Regions from separate parts of the Vibrio crassostreae genome, predicted to be linked through region 2. Evidence: predicted binding sites of a transcription regulator. Region 2 holds the regulator's gene; each other region holds the start of a gene.
The links. The regulator CRP, encoded in region 2, controls carbon source genes, mostly activating them, when cyclic AMP is high. The targets are predictions, from matches to a motif close to TGTGANNNNNNTCACA.
Positions count from the first base shown of each region.

Region 1 (3,443 bases), 890 kb from region 2:
CGCTCGAGACAAAATCGCTGCATGCGAGTTCGCCGCCCCTTCCAAGGAAATAACAGCTAATAGCTTTTCTTTTGGAATAGACGCTAATACCGAAGCGGTTAACTCACGAACCACTAGAATAATCGGCTTATCTAATGTGCGGAGTTCATGTTCAGAGTTATGGAGGAAATAGAGCAACCTTTGTCCGAGCTCTCGGATGTCTTGTGCTCTCTCACGAAGATACACATCAGACATACGAGCAAAGCGGTTCGAATAGCTCTCAACCACTTGTCTTAATGCCCAATCGGCTTTATCGCCTTTCTGAATTTGACTCTTTAGATCCTTACGTAACATAGGATCGTTGAGTAAGTGAGTAAACAGGTCAAAGATCGCTAATGCGTCTTTATTGATTTCGCTATCTAAGCGCTTTCGCATGCGCTTAAAGTCATTGAGGGCATTTTCAACCGCTACCGCCAACAACTCATGCTCTCTCTCTACATTGAGCGTCGAAGCAGGATAAACATCGGTAAGTTCAGGCTGGGTGTTGTCCCACCATAAATCACCAATCGCCACGCCCGATGAAGCTGCAATACCTTTAGTCGCAGGTAGCTTCTGTTGCTCTAACAGCCAATGACCTTGAGTTTGGGCGTGCGCCACAATAACGGCAAGTTGTGCTGAGAGCGTGACAAGGAAAGATTCTTCCATCTCACTGAATAAACGCGGAGTCTTCTGTTGAATGACCAATACACCGAGTACTTGCTTGCGGTGGATAATCGGAGTACCGAGAAAAGAGTGATAGACGTTTTCTCCAAGCTCTGGAAAAAACTTATAAGCAGGGTGAGCAGATGCTTGTGCAAGGTTGATAGGTTCAGCACTTCTTTTAACAAGGCCAACCAGACCTTCGTCAAAACCAATGTGAATGCTATTGCCTTTGAAGATCAGGCCTTGAGTTGCCATCAACTCAAGGCGCTGCATATCATTATTTGCCAAATACACGGTGCAACATTCCGTCTGCATCGCACTGCATGTCTCTTTCACCAAAATATCAAGAGCCGTCGACACATCTTCAACTCTTGATACGTGTTCAACTATTTCCCTTAGTTGACTGAGCATGCTTAACCTCTACGCAATTTGCGCTTTCCTTTTATTTTTCGCTCTTTAAACGGCATTGCTAAAGATGCGAACTCTTTCATCGCTCGACGGTAAACATCTCGCTTGAAAGAAACAACTTGTCGAACTGGGTACCAGTAACTCACCCAACGCCAACCATCAAACTCAGGTGTACTTCCACGCTGCATATTGATATGCGATTCATCGCAATCTAAGCGCAAAAGAAACCACTTCTGTTTTTGTCCAATACAGACAGGTTTAGAATCCCACCGAACCAGTCGTTTGGGTAGCTTGTAGCGTAACCAATGACGACTTGTCGCGACGATCTTTACATCCTTTTTAGTAAGGCCAACCTCTTCATACAACTCGCGGTACATTGCCTGTTCCGGAGTCTCACCTTCATCTATTCCCCCTTGAGGAAATTGCCATGAATGTTGCCCGTATCGTTTAGCCCAGAAGACCTGACCATGGTTGTTACAGATTACAATACCAACATTTAATCGGTAACCATCGCCATCTATCACTGGCCAACCTCTATCTAAATTTTTAATTACTCTGATTTTTCCACATATCCCCAATCGGAGCAAACTTAGTGACGTGATAAGCGCTATATTTATGAATAATAACTAGGAATATGGATAAGTTTTGCTCAAATCCTAGTTACCCACACAATAGTGAGACATAGACCACATTTATTCACCTTTTCTGTGAATAACTATGTGAAGAATTACCCGTAATCGTTTTTTTTAATCCATAGATTCATCAACATAAAAACGAAAAATCAATAAAAATTAATTTATCTTTATATAAATCAATCAATTAAAATAATATCTTAGTTTTAAAAAACATTAGAAATGTAAAAGATCTTTCAGAAATCCGACATGGTTAAAGATCAACCACTCCGATGTTTATCCACACTACCAAGTGAAAGATTCATTTTGAACCCCATTTGGCAAGCATTTTATCCACCATAAACCCCTGTTTATTTATCCACTAAATTAATATTTCAATTAATTACCTTTATGTCCTGTGGATAACCCTGAGTTTGATCCCTTTTCTCGCAAGGAGATCATTTCTTAACCAGTCGTCATTTGGTGATAACTTCTGATAAAATCGTTTTTTTGATCATACCTTTTATTATGAAACCAGAACCACAAACACAACAAGAGCTGTTAGAGCGCGCGTATGCCATCGCCGGAATGACCTTTAAAGAGCTCGCCGACGAAGCCGAGATGCTGATGCCAAACGACCTTAAGCGTGATAAAGGCTGGGTTGGGCAGCTATTGGAATGGCACTTGGGTGCACCTGCAGGCAGCAAGCCAGAACAAGATTTTGCCAAGCTAGGGATCGAGCTAAAAAGTATTCCGATTGGCTATTCTGGCAAGCCACTCGAAACCACCTTTGTGTGTGTCGCGCCTTTGATGGGTGTGCAAGGCATAACTTGGGAAACCAGCCACGTTCGAAACAAGCTGTCTAAGGTGTTGTGGATCCCTGTCGAGGGAGAAAGAGAGATCCCGTTAGCAGAGAGGCATGTAGGATCCCCTTTATTATGGACACCTAGCCAAGCTGAAGACGAACTCTTGAAAAGAGATTGGGAAGAACTAATGGAATTGATCGTGTTAGGCAATGTGGAGCAGATAACAGCAAGACACGGTGAAGCACTGCATTTACGTCCAAAAGCTGCCAACAGTCGAGTGTTAACCGAAGCTTACGGTGCAAGTGGAAAACCTATCAAAACTAAACCACGTGGTTTCTATCTACGAACTCAATTCACCCACAAACTGCTGACAACACATTACGCATAGATCGTTTAATCAAGCCTCGGCAGCGAAAGCTATCAATGCGTTACAAAAGAGCCTGCAATTAGAATCAATCTCTAGCAACAAACGCTCTCTTAATGAGGTTTAAGCGCCAGTTCAATGTCACAGTAGCTTTGGCTTGGCTCATTACCAAACTCATCATACGCGTTATGTAGGCGAAGATACGCCTTTTCAAAGCCGAGCCGGAGTAACTCCTCTTTCACTTGATCCAAGGATCCAAAGTGAAGCGGCTCGCCGTCTTGCTTTACCGGTTCTAGCTTGTGTTTGTACTCCACCGCCAGTAGATATTCTGAGATATCAGAACAGCCTATAACGTACACTTTTGGAGTTTGATAAGAGTCTTTATGCTCTCCATGTAACCACATGTCTAATTGATGCTTCTGCATAGCCAGCCTCCCTTGCTCTATAAAGCTTAGTAGAACTCTTTTCCTTTACTAGATAACAACTTAAAAAAGCATAGATAACGGCTTAAAAAAGCAAAAAAGAGAAGCAAGAGCTTCTCTTATTTGACCAGTTCTAGTTCAAAAGTTTGCA
Region 1 covers NZ_AP025476.1:570,038-573,480, reverse strand. Annotated here, with positions in the region: gene ptsP (phosphoenolpyruvate--protein phosphotransferase) at 1-1,092, opposite strand, end outside; gene rppH (RNA pyrophosphohydrolase) at 1,095-1,613, opposite strand; gene mutH (DNA mismatch repair endonuclease MutH) at 2,229-2,894, shown strand; gene OC193_RS02620 (DUF6482 family protein) at 2,984-3,295, opposite strand.
Region 1: rppH (RNA pyrophosphohydrolase) is a predicted target of CRP. The motif match lies at 1,765-1,780, and genes of this name have one in related genera.

Region 2 (3,443 bases):
CAAAACGCTTCTAAGCTGCGCTCATAAAGGAGCCGTGTTATAGTGGTAAACGATTGCTAACAAGTAAGTTACTCAAAAGACAAGGGTTGTCATGTCCGCTAAACATCCAATTATTGCGGTGACGGGTTCATCTGGAGCCGGCACCACCACTACCTCAGAAGCCTTCCGCAAAATGTTCAATATGATGGACGTGAAGGCAGCTTGGGTTGAAGGGGATAGTTTCCATCGCTTCACACGTCCAGAGATGGATGTCGAGATCCGTAAAGCGCGCGAGCAAGGTAAGCACATCAGCTACTTTGGTCCTCAAGCCAACGACTTTGGTGCGCTAGAAGAGTTCTTCCGTAAATACGGTAACGAAGGTACAGGTAAAGTAAGAAGCTACCTGCACACCTTTGATGAAGCCGTGCCTTACAATCAAATGCCGGGCACCTTCACGCCATGGCAAGAGATCCCGGAAAATTCCGATGTGATGTTTTACGAAGGCTTGCACGGCGGTGTGGTTGATGGCGACATTAACGTTTCTCAACACGTCGATTTGCTGATCGGCATGGTGCCCATCGTAAACCTAGAGTGGATTCAAAAATTCGTTCGTGACACTCGCGATCGTGGTCACTCACGCGAAGCGGTAATGGACTCCATTGTTCGTTCAATGGATGATTACCTCAACTACATTACCCCGCAATTTTCGCGCACTCACATAAACTTTCAGCGTGTTCCAACCGTAGATACATCGAACCCACTTAACGCCAAAGGAATTCCAAGTTTAGACGAAAGCTTCGTAGTTATACGTTTGCGTGGCATCAAAAACGTCGATTTCCCCTACCTTCTGGCTATGATTGATGGCTCGTTTATGTCTCGTCATAACACACTAGTGGTACCAGGCGGCAAGATGAGTTTTGCTATGGAGCTCATTGTGAGGCCAATCCTGCAACAACTTATCGAAACCGGAAAAATAGGTTAACAAAACGACATTCTGGTTGATTACTTTTCATACCGTGATCATGTGCACAATTTTGCGTAAAAAATCGTAGCTTGGTCACGATTAAAATCAAGAAATAGTACCTGAAAAAGGATACTATTCTTAAACGAAACACAAGATAGCTTGCAGCGCTCAACGAGTGCTCTTATCCTACAAGTCAATCCAGGCTTAGCTAAAATACGGAAAGCGGCAAGCATACCCTGCAGAGGAAGTGAGATATTATGGTTCTAGGTAAACCTCAAACCGATCCAACATTAGAGTGGTTCCTTTCACACTGTCATATTCATAAGTACCCTTCAAAAAGTACTTTGATTCATGCTGGTGAAAAGGCAGAAACCTTGTACTACATCGTTAAAGGTTCTGTGGCAGTTCTTATCAAAGACGAAGAAGGTAAGGAAATGATTCTTTCTTACCTAAACCAAGGCGACTTCATCGGTGAGCTTGGCTTGTTCGAAGAAGACCAAGAGCGTACTGCTTGGGTTCGTGCTAAATCTCCTTGTGAAGTAGCTGAAATTTCTTTCAAGAAATTCCGTCAACTTATCCAAGTGAACCCAGATATCCTAATGCGTCTTTCAGCGCAAATGGCAAACCGTCTACAAGTAACTAGCCAAAAGGTTGGTGACTTAGCGTTCCTTGACGTAACAGGTCGTATCGCTCAAACGCTACTAAACCTAGCGAAACAGCCAGATGCAATGACTCACCCTGACGGCATGCAAATCAAGATCACTCGTCAAGAGATTGGCCAGATCGTTGGTTGTTCTCGTGAGACAGTTGGTCGTATCTTGAAGATGCTAGAAGAGCAGAACCTAATTTCTGCACACGGTAAAACTATCGTGGTATACGGCACTCGTTAATCTCGATTAACTGAGCCAAAAATTTGAAAGCCACCAAATGCAAATTTGGTGGCTTTTTTGTTTTCTAAAGATCTATAGAACAGATACGAGAAACGAGAAGAACTCACAGAATCCTATTTGTAAACTTCCTAGAAGCGAAGCGTACTCGCATATCTAGGATAAGTCCGTTCTCGTACCTTTTATTAACCGTTGGTGCTCTCAAAGATCTTATCCGCCGATGCGGCCACAAAACCTGTGTAAAGCTCACCGTTGACCATCGCATAACGCTTAGCGAACTCATAGAAGCCGCCTGGAATCATCTCATTGCCTTCAACAAATGAAACTGGGACTTTGTCTGCCATTGTTGATGATTGCTCTAATAAGACCTCTGGAGAGCCTTTAACCTCACCGCCAGATGCGTTGATAGTAAAGCCAGACTCGCTCAGGTAGTCATTCACCGCCTGCACTTCATCAAAGTTATTCAGCTGGTTCACACTTACCGTAAAGTGGTTTGCACCATATCCATGAGCCGCTAGCCAAGATGCGTATTCGCTCTCTTTAGCTAGTACTTGGAAATCAGCGAAACTCAAATCCCATTGGCGACCACCAAACAAGAACTCATGACCTTGAAGCTTGCTTGCATCAACCTGCTCAACTAACTTAGCAACGATCTGTTGTAATTCACTAGAACACTCTTCGACCTTCAATTCACTAATGAACACTTTTGGCTGCTTCGGGTCTGGGTGCTCGTAGTGTTTAGCCACTAGCTTCTTGCTCTCAAACAGGTAGTCGCCACACGCCTTGTAACCCAGTTCCAGGAAAGGCTTAGCTAGTGTTTCAATACCGAGAGGGGCAACATTAAAAGTACGCAGTGCAATATGGTCGTTGATCAGCGCTTCATCTTCTTTCAGCAAGTGATGCACTTTCTCAGCCGATGGACACAGCCTGTGAATGTAATCGTCCCATAGTGATTTAAAGAGTAGATCGGGCGTCATGGTGACTCCTTGTCAGAGGTTCTAGCAAGCTAGTAATTTGGATTAGAAAGGGAGAGGCTGAGACACAGAGTCAGCAGCCATCAGCCTGTGACATACTTGTTCTATTATTATCTACCGCCCAATCTAGGTGTCGGACGGGATGGAAAAGGGAAGCGATAACACCACTTCCCTATTTCAAGCTTAACCAATGAGCCTAAGACTCATTAGCCTAAATTAAAGCTCAATACCTGGGCTAAACGATGCTGGTAGTTGAGTTTCGCCACCTTCCATTGAAGCCATAGGGTAAGCACAGTAGTCAGCTGCGTAGTAAGCACTTGGACGTAGGTTGCCTGAAGCACCCGGACCACCAAACGGTGCATCACCACTTGCGCCTGTTAGCTGACGGTTACGGTTAACAATACCCGCACGGATATGGTCAACGAAGTATTCCCATTCAGAATCGTCTGTTGATACAAGGCCTGCAGACAAACCAAAGCGTGTGTCGTTAGCTAACTCGACCGCTTGCTCTAGCGATTGGTAACGAACCACTTGCAGCAATGGACCGAAGTACTCTTCATCTGGCAGGTCAGCAATATTGGTTGCATCGATAATGCCCGGAGAAACAAACGCCGCTTGACCCGCTTTTGCTTCTACTAG
Region 2 covers NZ_AP025476.1:3,158,666-3,162,108, forward strand. Annotated here, with positions in the region: gene OC193_RS14260 (YheU family protein) at 1-14, shown strand, start outside; gene OC193_RS14265 (phosphoribulokinase) at 92-961, shown strand; gene crp (cAMP-activated global transcriptional regulator CRP) at 1,201-1,833, shown strand; gene OC193_RS14275 (DUF1338 domain-containing protein) at 2,016-2,807, opposite strand; gene astD (succinylglutamate-semialdehyde dehydrogenase) at 3,021-3,443, opposite strand, start outside.

Region 3 (3,443 bases), on a different replicon from region 2:
TTTGGAATTTCGCGTCTGTTGCAAACTTAGCGATACCTTCTAACTGCTCAAGTTTTGCAGGCCACTCAGTACCGATCTTGCCAGTAATTAGCGTAGATAGACCTGGATTACAGAACTTCAACCAACGACGTGGCGTAATGCCGTTCGTTACGTTAGTCAGTTTACCTGGGAAGATTTCGTTGAACTCTGGGAACAAGTCTTTCTTAACCAGTTGAGAGTGAAGCGCAGCTACACCGTTTACTTTGTAAGAGCCAATCACACATAGGTTTGCCATGCGAACCATACGGTGGAAACCTTCTTGAATGATAGAAAGCTTCGCTTGCTTCTCACCGTCACCAGGCCACATCTTGCGAACTTCTTGCATGAAGCGGTGGTTGATTTCAAAAATGATTTCCATGTGACGTGGAAGAAGACGGTTGATCAGTGATTCAGACCAAGTCTCTAGTGCTTCAGGAAGTAGTGTGTGGTTCGTGTATGCGAACGTATGAGCACTGATTTCCCATGCTTGATCCCAAGATAGACCTTTCTCGTCAATCAAGATGCGCATTAGCTCAGGAATCGCAATTGTTGGGTGCGTATCGTTAAGCTGAATCGTTTCTTGCTTAGGCAGATCTTCTAGAGAAAAACCTGCTGCTTCGTGACGACGTAGAATATCGCGAACAGACGCTGCTGAGTGGAAGTACTGCTGCATTAGACGCAGAGTCTTACCTTTCTCGTGGTTGTCGTTCGGGTAAAGTACTTTAGTGATGTTACCTGCATCGATTAACGAGTGTTGTGCTTCGAAGTAATCACCGTTATTAAAACTTGCTAGTGAGAATGGTGCGATTGCCTGACATTCCCAAAGACGTAGCGGGTAAACCGTGTTTGACTCGTAACCTACGATAGGTAGATCCCAAGGCATTGCTTTTACTTCCATACCTGGAACCCAAGTACGTACTTCTTTACCGTCGATGAATTCAACTTCTACATGACCGTAAAAACCAATGTGTTGTGCTAGTTCTGGACGAGCGACTTCCCACGGGTAACCTTCAACACCGCGCCATGCGTCAGGTGCTTCTTGTTGGCGGCCGTCTTGGAAAGATTGTTTGAATAGACCATACTCGTAGTGAAGACCGTAGCCTACTGTTGGGTATTCTTGAGCAGCACAAGAATCCATGAAACAAGCAGCTAGACGACCAAGACCACCATTACCTAGTGATGGGTCGCGTTCTTCTTCTAGAAGGTCAGTTAGGTTTTGACCTAGCTCTTCCATTGCATGAGTGATCTGTTCGTATAGACCCATGCTGATCAGGTTGTTACCTGTCAGACGGCCAATCAAAAACTCTAATGAAAGGTAGTTAACGCTTTTCGCGTTCTTAATTTTTTCATCGTTTTCAGTTTCTAGCAGGTCGAATGTTGTGAGTTCTGCTAATGCGCGACCCATTGCTAGGTACCATGCGCGGCTATCCGCGTTTTCAATAGTTGTTGCGTAGGTTGCAGATAAATGCTTCTTAACGCTTTCTTGGAACGACACTTTATCGAAAGTTTTTTGCTGAGTTGGTTTCATTTCAGAAATCTCGCTTTTAATAGTTCTAATTCATCTGTGACATATCGTGCATGGTCACCATAAACTAAACATCCTCCCGCTAACGCGACTGACTAGGAGTAGATAGGAGGGCGTAGGGGGCGTACCGACTTAGGGTTAGTGATCTGACTCTCATGTTCTGACTTCGAACAAAAAGTTGGAGTGACTAAGATCACAAGCTCCCGTTCGATAACTTAACTTCAATTGATGTGACTTTTATTTAACCAGATTACAGTCATTATCAAATCTGAGTTTCAGATCACGAAAATAATTTCTCGCTCTCATCCTTTGCATAGATTCCCGTGTAGGGAAGAACAAAGTCACATTCACGAACCAACCAACAACGTGATCAAAGTCTCAAATAAAGGGCGTAGACACCCAAAAACATGCAGAAGCGCAAGGTTTCTGAGGAGGATCATAGTCGGTGCCGTTTTGCTTCACGTAATATGAGTGAAGACTTAAGTAATTAGGCTAATGTCATTGGATTGCACTCAACGATAGATTGGGATAATTCTGAACATAGCCACGGAATAGGTGAAAAACTTCGACATGTGGATCCCATCGAAACTAACTCGTCCCGGCCGCTTACATAATGCAATCCTACGACCTAGGGTTCTCGATCTGCTTCAGAACGCAGATTGCTATAAGCTTGTGTTGTTCCGCTCTCCAGCGGGCTACGGCAAAACCACCATGGCTGCACAATGGTTGGTAGATAAACCCAATGTGGGTTGGTACAGCATTGATGATAGTGACAACGATGCCTTCCGCTTTATCAACTACCTACTTCAATCACTTAATAAAGCGACTCAAAATGCCTGTCCGAATGCCCAAAAATTAGCAGAAAAACGACAATTTTCATCGCTGCATTCTTTATTGAGTGAAGTGTTCGCCGAAATGTCTGAATTCCATCACGAATGTTTTCTAGTGTTGGATGACTATCATTTGGTCAACAATGACGACATCCACGAAGCAATGCGCTTCTTTCTTAAACACATGCCCGACAACCTAACGCTAGTTGTAACCAGTCGTGGTACACCACCACTTGGTACAGCAAACCTGCGCGTTCGTGATTTAATGATCGAATTGGGTAATGACTCGTTGGCGTTTGATACCGAAGAAACCACACGTTTTTTCAACCAACGTGTTGCTGATGGCATTGATGACATCACCGCAGACAGTATCTGTAACTATGTAGAGGGTTGGCCTTCTGCTCTGCAACTTATCGCGCTGCAAGCACAGCACCAAAAACGCACCCTTGCACAGTCCGCAGAGTCGTTTTCTCACTTTAACCACGCCCATCTTTGGGACTACTTGGTTGAAGAAGTATTCGACCTGCTAGACAAAGAAACCCGACAGTTCTTGATGCAATGTTCTGTGCTTGATCACTTCAACGATGAGCTTGTGTGTGCACTTACACAGCGCGAAGATGCGTTAGGTATGATCGAATCACTCAACCGTTTTGGTTTGTTCATCTACCCACTTGAGGGCGAAAAGAACTGGTATCGCTTCCATAACTTATTTGGTGAATTCCTCGCACATGAGCGTCAAGCTCGAATCCCTCAACAGGAAGCAGAACTGCATCGAAGTGCGGCAAAAGCGTGGATCAAGCAAAACACACCACACCAAGCACTACGCCACGCACAGCGCGCTGAAGATCCAGAACTGATCATTCAAATCCTGACTGAACACGGTTGGCCGATGTTCAACCAAGGTGAGCTTTCATCTTTAGAGATGGCGATCAAGCAACTGACCACGGATCAACTTTACAGTGAGCCTAAACTGTCCATGTTGCGCGCGTGGCTTGCACAAAGTCAGCACCGTTATGACCAAGTGGGTACTTTGCTGGAAGAGGCAGAGACTCAATATCAAGCTCGAAACA
Region 3 covers NZ_AP025477.1:1,345,496-1,348,938, forward strand. Annotated here, with positions in the region: gene OC193_RS21755 (glycogen/starch/alpha-glucan phosphorylase) at 1-1,546, opposite strand, end outside; gene malT (HTH-type transcriptional regulator MalT) at 2,114-3,443, shown strand, end outside.
Region 3: OC193_RS21755 (glycogen/starch/alpha-glucan phosphorylase) is a predicted target of CRP. The motif match lies at 1,726-1,741, and genes of this name have one in related genera.

Region 4 (3,443 bases), 180 kb from region 2:
GGCTTGCTGAAAGACATCACCTCACTGTTCTCGAACGAGAAGATCAGCGTGACGACAATGAAGAGTCGCATCGACTATAAACGTCAGCTATCGGTAATGGATTTCGATTTGGAAGTGACCAATATTGAAATCTTGAGTCGCGTGACCAGCCGAGTCGAGCAAATCAAAGATGTTATGAGTGTTAAGAGACTTGGATGATACTTTTGTGTCATCCAAGTCATTCCCTACAGTGAGGGACGAACGTGATAGGGAATCTCGTAAGGCGGTTTGAGATCCCCAACTCGCTCATTCTTCACTCTTGGGGATGACGGAAAGAATAGAAAGGTGAGTGGTTTTAGCTGCTCGCCTTTTTTAGTTTTAACAGAAGTATTAAATTTAAAAATCAAAGACAGTGAATAGGAAGAAAACGATGAACCATCCGATTGAACAACTTGAACAGATTATGGCTAAGCTGCGCGATCCTGAAGGTGGTTGTCCTTGGGATTTGAAACAAAATTTTGAAACAATTGTGCCGCATACTATCGAAGAAACTTATGAGGTGGTGGACGCGATTCACAACAAAGATTGGCCGAACCTACAAGAAGAGCTAGGTGACCTGCTGTTTCAGGTGATTTTCTACAGTCAGCTCGCGAAAGAGCAGGGGCTGTTTGAGTTTTCTGATGTGGTTGATGGCATCAATGAGAAGCTAACGCGCCGTCATCCTCATGTATTTTCTGATACCGAGTTTGCCAATGATGAAGAAATTAATGCCAACTGGGAAGCTGAAAAAGCCAAAGAAAAAGCACAGGCAGGCAAAACTCAAGAAAGTATTCTAGACTCAATACCAAACTCTCTACCTGCGCTTTCTCGTGCTACAAAGATTCAAAAACAGGTAGCGAAATATGGCTTCGATTGGGACTCTATTGGCCCAGTGGCTAATAAGGTTTTAGAGGAAGTCGATGAGGTGCTAGAAGAAGCGCTTCAAGTGACGCCAAATGAAGATTTGGTTGAAGAAGAGTTGGGTGATTTGCTGTTTGCGACGGTCAATTTGGTGCGACATTTGGGTAAAAATCCAGAGTCGGCTTTAAATAAAGCCAATCTGAAGTTCTCACGTCGCTTTAAAGGGGTGGAACAAAAAGTTCGTCAGCAAGATAAAATTTTGACCGATTTTTCACTACAACAGCTTGATTCCATGTGGGATGAAGTCAAAGTGGCGGAGAAAAGATAACCAAAGCTTTTATCATGAATTGATTTGAAGCAAAAAATAAAAAATAGCAGTGTGATAGATTTCACGTTGTGGCGATAAGGGGCTTCTGGTATATTTTCATCCCGTCCAGAAGTAGTCCATTTCCCTCATTCAACCAATTTCAGGTTAAACATGACGACAAATTACATTTTTGTTACTGGCGGGGTTGTATCCTCTCTAGGTAAAGGTATTGCTGCAGCATCTCTTGCGGCTATTTTAGAAGCTCGTGGTCTTAAAGTGACTATGATGAAGCTTGACCCTTACATCAACGTTGATCCAGGCACTATGAGCCCGACTCAGCACGGTGAAGTGTTCGTTACGGAAGATGGCGCTGAAACTGACCTTGACCTTGGTCACTATGAGCGATTCATTCGCACCAAGATGACTAAGCGTAACAACTTCACTGCAGGTCGTGTTTACTCAGACGTACTCGCTAAAGAGCGTCGCGGTGATTACCTAGGTGCAACTATTCAGGTTATCCCACACATCACTAACTCTATCAAAGAGCGTGTAATTTCTGGCGCAGCTGGCCACGATATCGCGATCGTTGAAGTTGGTGGTACGGTTGGTGATATCGAATCTCTACCATTCATGGAAGCGATTCGTCAGCTAGCAGTAGAACTAGGCCGTGAACGCGCAATGTTCATGCACCTTACTCTAGTGCCATACCTAGCAGCTGCGGGCGAAGTGAAAACTAAGCCGACGCAACACTCTGTAAAAGAGTTGCTGTCTATTGGTATTCAGCCAGACATCCTAGTTTGTCGTTCAGACCGCAACATTCCTTCGAACGAGCGTAAGAAAATTGCTCTGTTCTGTAATGTGCAAGAAAATGCAGTTATTTCTATGCGCGATGTTGACTCTATCTACAAGATCCCTCAGCTTATTAAAGCTCAAGGCACTGATGAACTTGTATGTAAGCGTTTCGGCATCACAGCTCCAGAAGCAGATCTGTCTGAATGGGAACAAGTAATTTACGAAGAAGCTAACCCAACGGGTGAAGTGACGATTGGTATGGTTGGTAAGTACATTGAACTACCAGACGCATACAAATCAGTAAATGAAGCGCTAAAACACGCAGGCTTGAAAAACCGCCTAAGCGTTAATATTAAATACGTAGATTCACAAGACGTTGAGTCTCGTGGCGTAGAAGTTTTAGAAGGCCTAGATGCAATCCTAGTTCCTGGTGGCTTTGGTGACCGTGGTGTTGAAGGTAAGATTCTTGCTGCTCAATACGCTCGTGAAAACAAAGTACCGTACTTAGGTATCTGTCTAGGTATGCAAGTAGCTCTTATCGAGTACGCTCGTAACGTTGCGAAAATGGAAGGGGCACACTCTTCTGAATTCTGTACTGAAACTAAGTACCCAGTAGTTGGTCTTATCACTGAGTGGACTGATGGCGAAGGTAAAGTTGAAGAGCGTACAGAATCATCTGACCTAGGCGGCACAATGCGTCTTGGTTCACAGCTTTGTCACCTAGCGAAAGGGACTAAAGCTTACGAATTATACGGTAGCGCGACGATCCATGAACGTCACCGTCACCGTTACGAAGTGAACAACAATCTTCGTCCACAAATCGAAAAAGCGGGCCTAAAAGTATCGGGTCTATCTGCGGACAAGAAACTGGTTGAAGTTATTGAGAACCCGAACCACCCATGGTTCGTTGCTGCTCAATTCCACCCGGAGTTCACTTCAACACCTCGCGATGGTCACCCATTGTTTGCAGGTTTCGTTAAAGCGGCTGGCGAGTTCCAGCGCGGCGAGTTAGAGAAGTAAAAAGGAATACAGGTAGCTGCGTAAGTTGTGCTGCTACCTTTAAATTTGACATTTATATATTCAACGAGAAGGAAACATTCAATGTCTAAGATCGTTAAAGTTCTAGGTCGTGAAATCATCGATTCACGTGGTAACCCAACTGTAGAAGCTGAAGTACACCTAGAAGGCGGTTTCGTAGGTATGGCTGCTGCTCCATCTGGCGCATCTACTGGTTCTCGCGAAGCTCTTGAGCTACGTGACGGCGACAAATCACGTTTCCTAGGTAAAGGTGTTCTTAAAGCTATTGAAGCTGTAAACGGCCCAATCGCTGAAGCTCTAGTTGGTACTGACGCTAAAGCACAAGCTGACGTTGACCAAATCATGCTTGACCTAGACGGTACTGATAACAAGTCTAAGTTCGGCGCGAACGCTATCCTAGCTGTATCTCTAGCTAACGCAAAAGCTG
Region 4 covers NZ_AP025476.1:2,975,478-2,978,920, reverse strand. Annotated here, with positions in the region: gene relA (GTP diphosphokinase) at 1-198, shown strand, start outside; gene mazG (nucleoside triphosphate pyrophosphohydrolase) at 410-1,207, shown strand; gene OC193_RS13210 (CTP synthase) at 1,358-2,998, shown strand; gene eno (phosphopyruvate hydratase) at 3,080-3,443, shown strand, end outside.
Region 4: OC193_RS13210 (CTP synthase) is a predicted target of CRP. The motif match lies at 1,258-1,273, and genes of this name have one in related genera.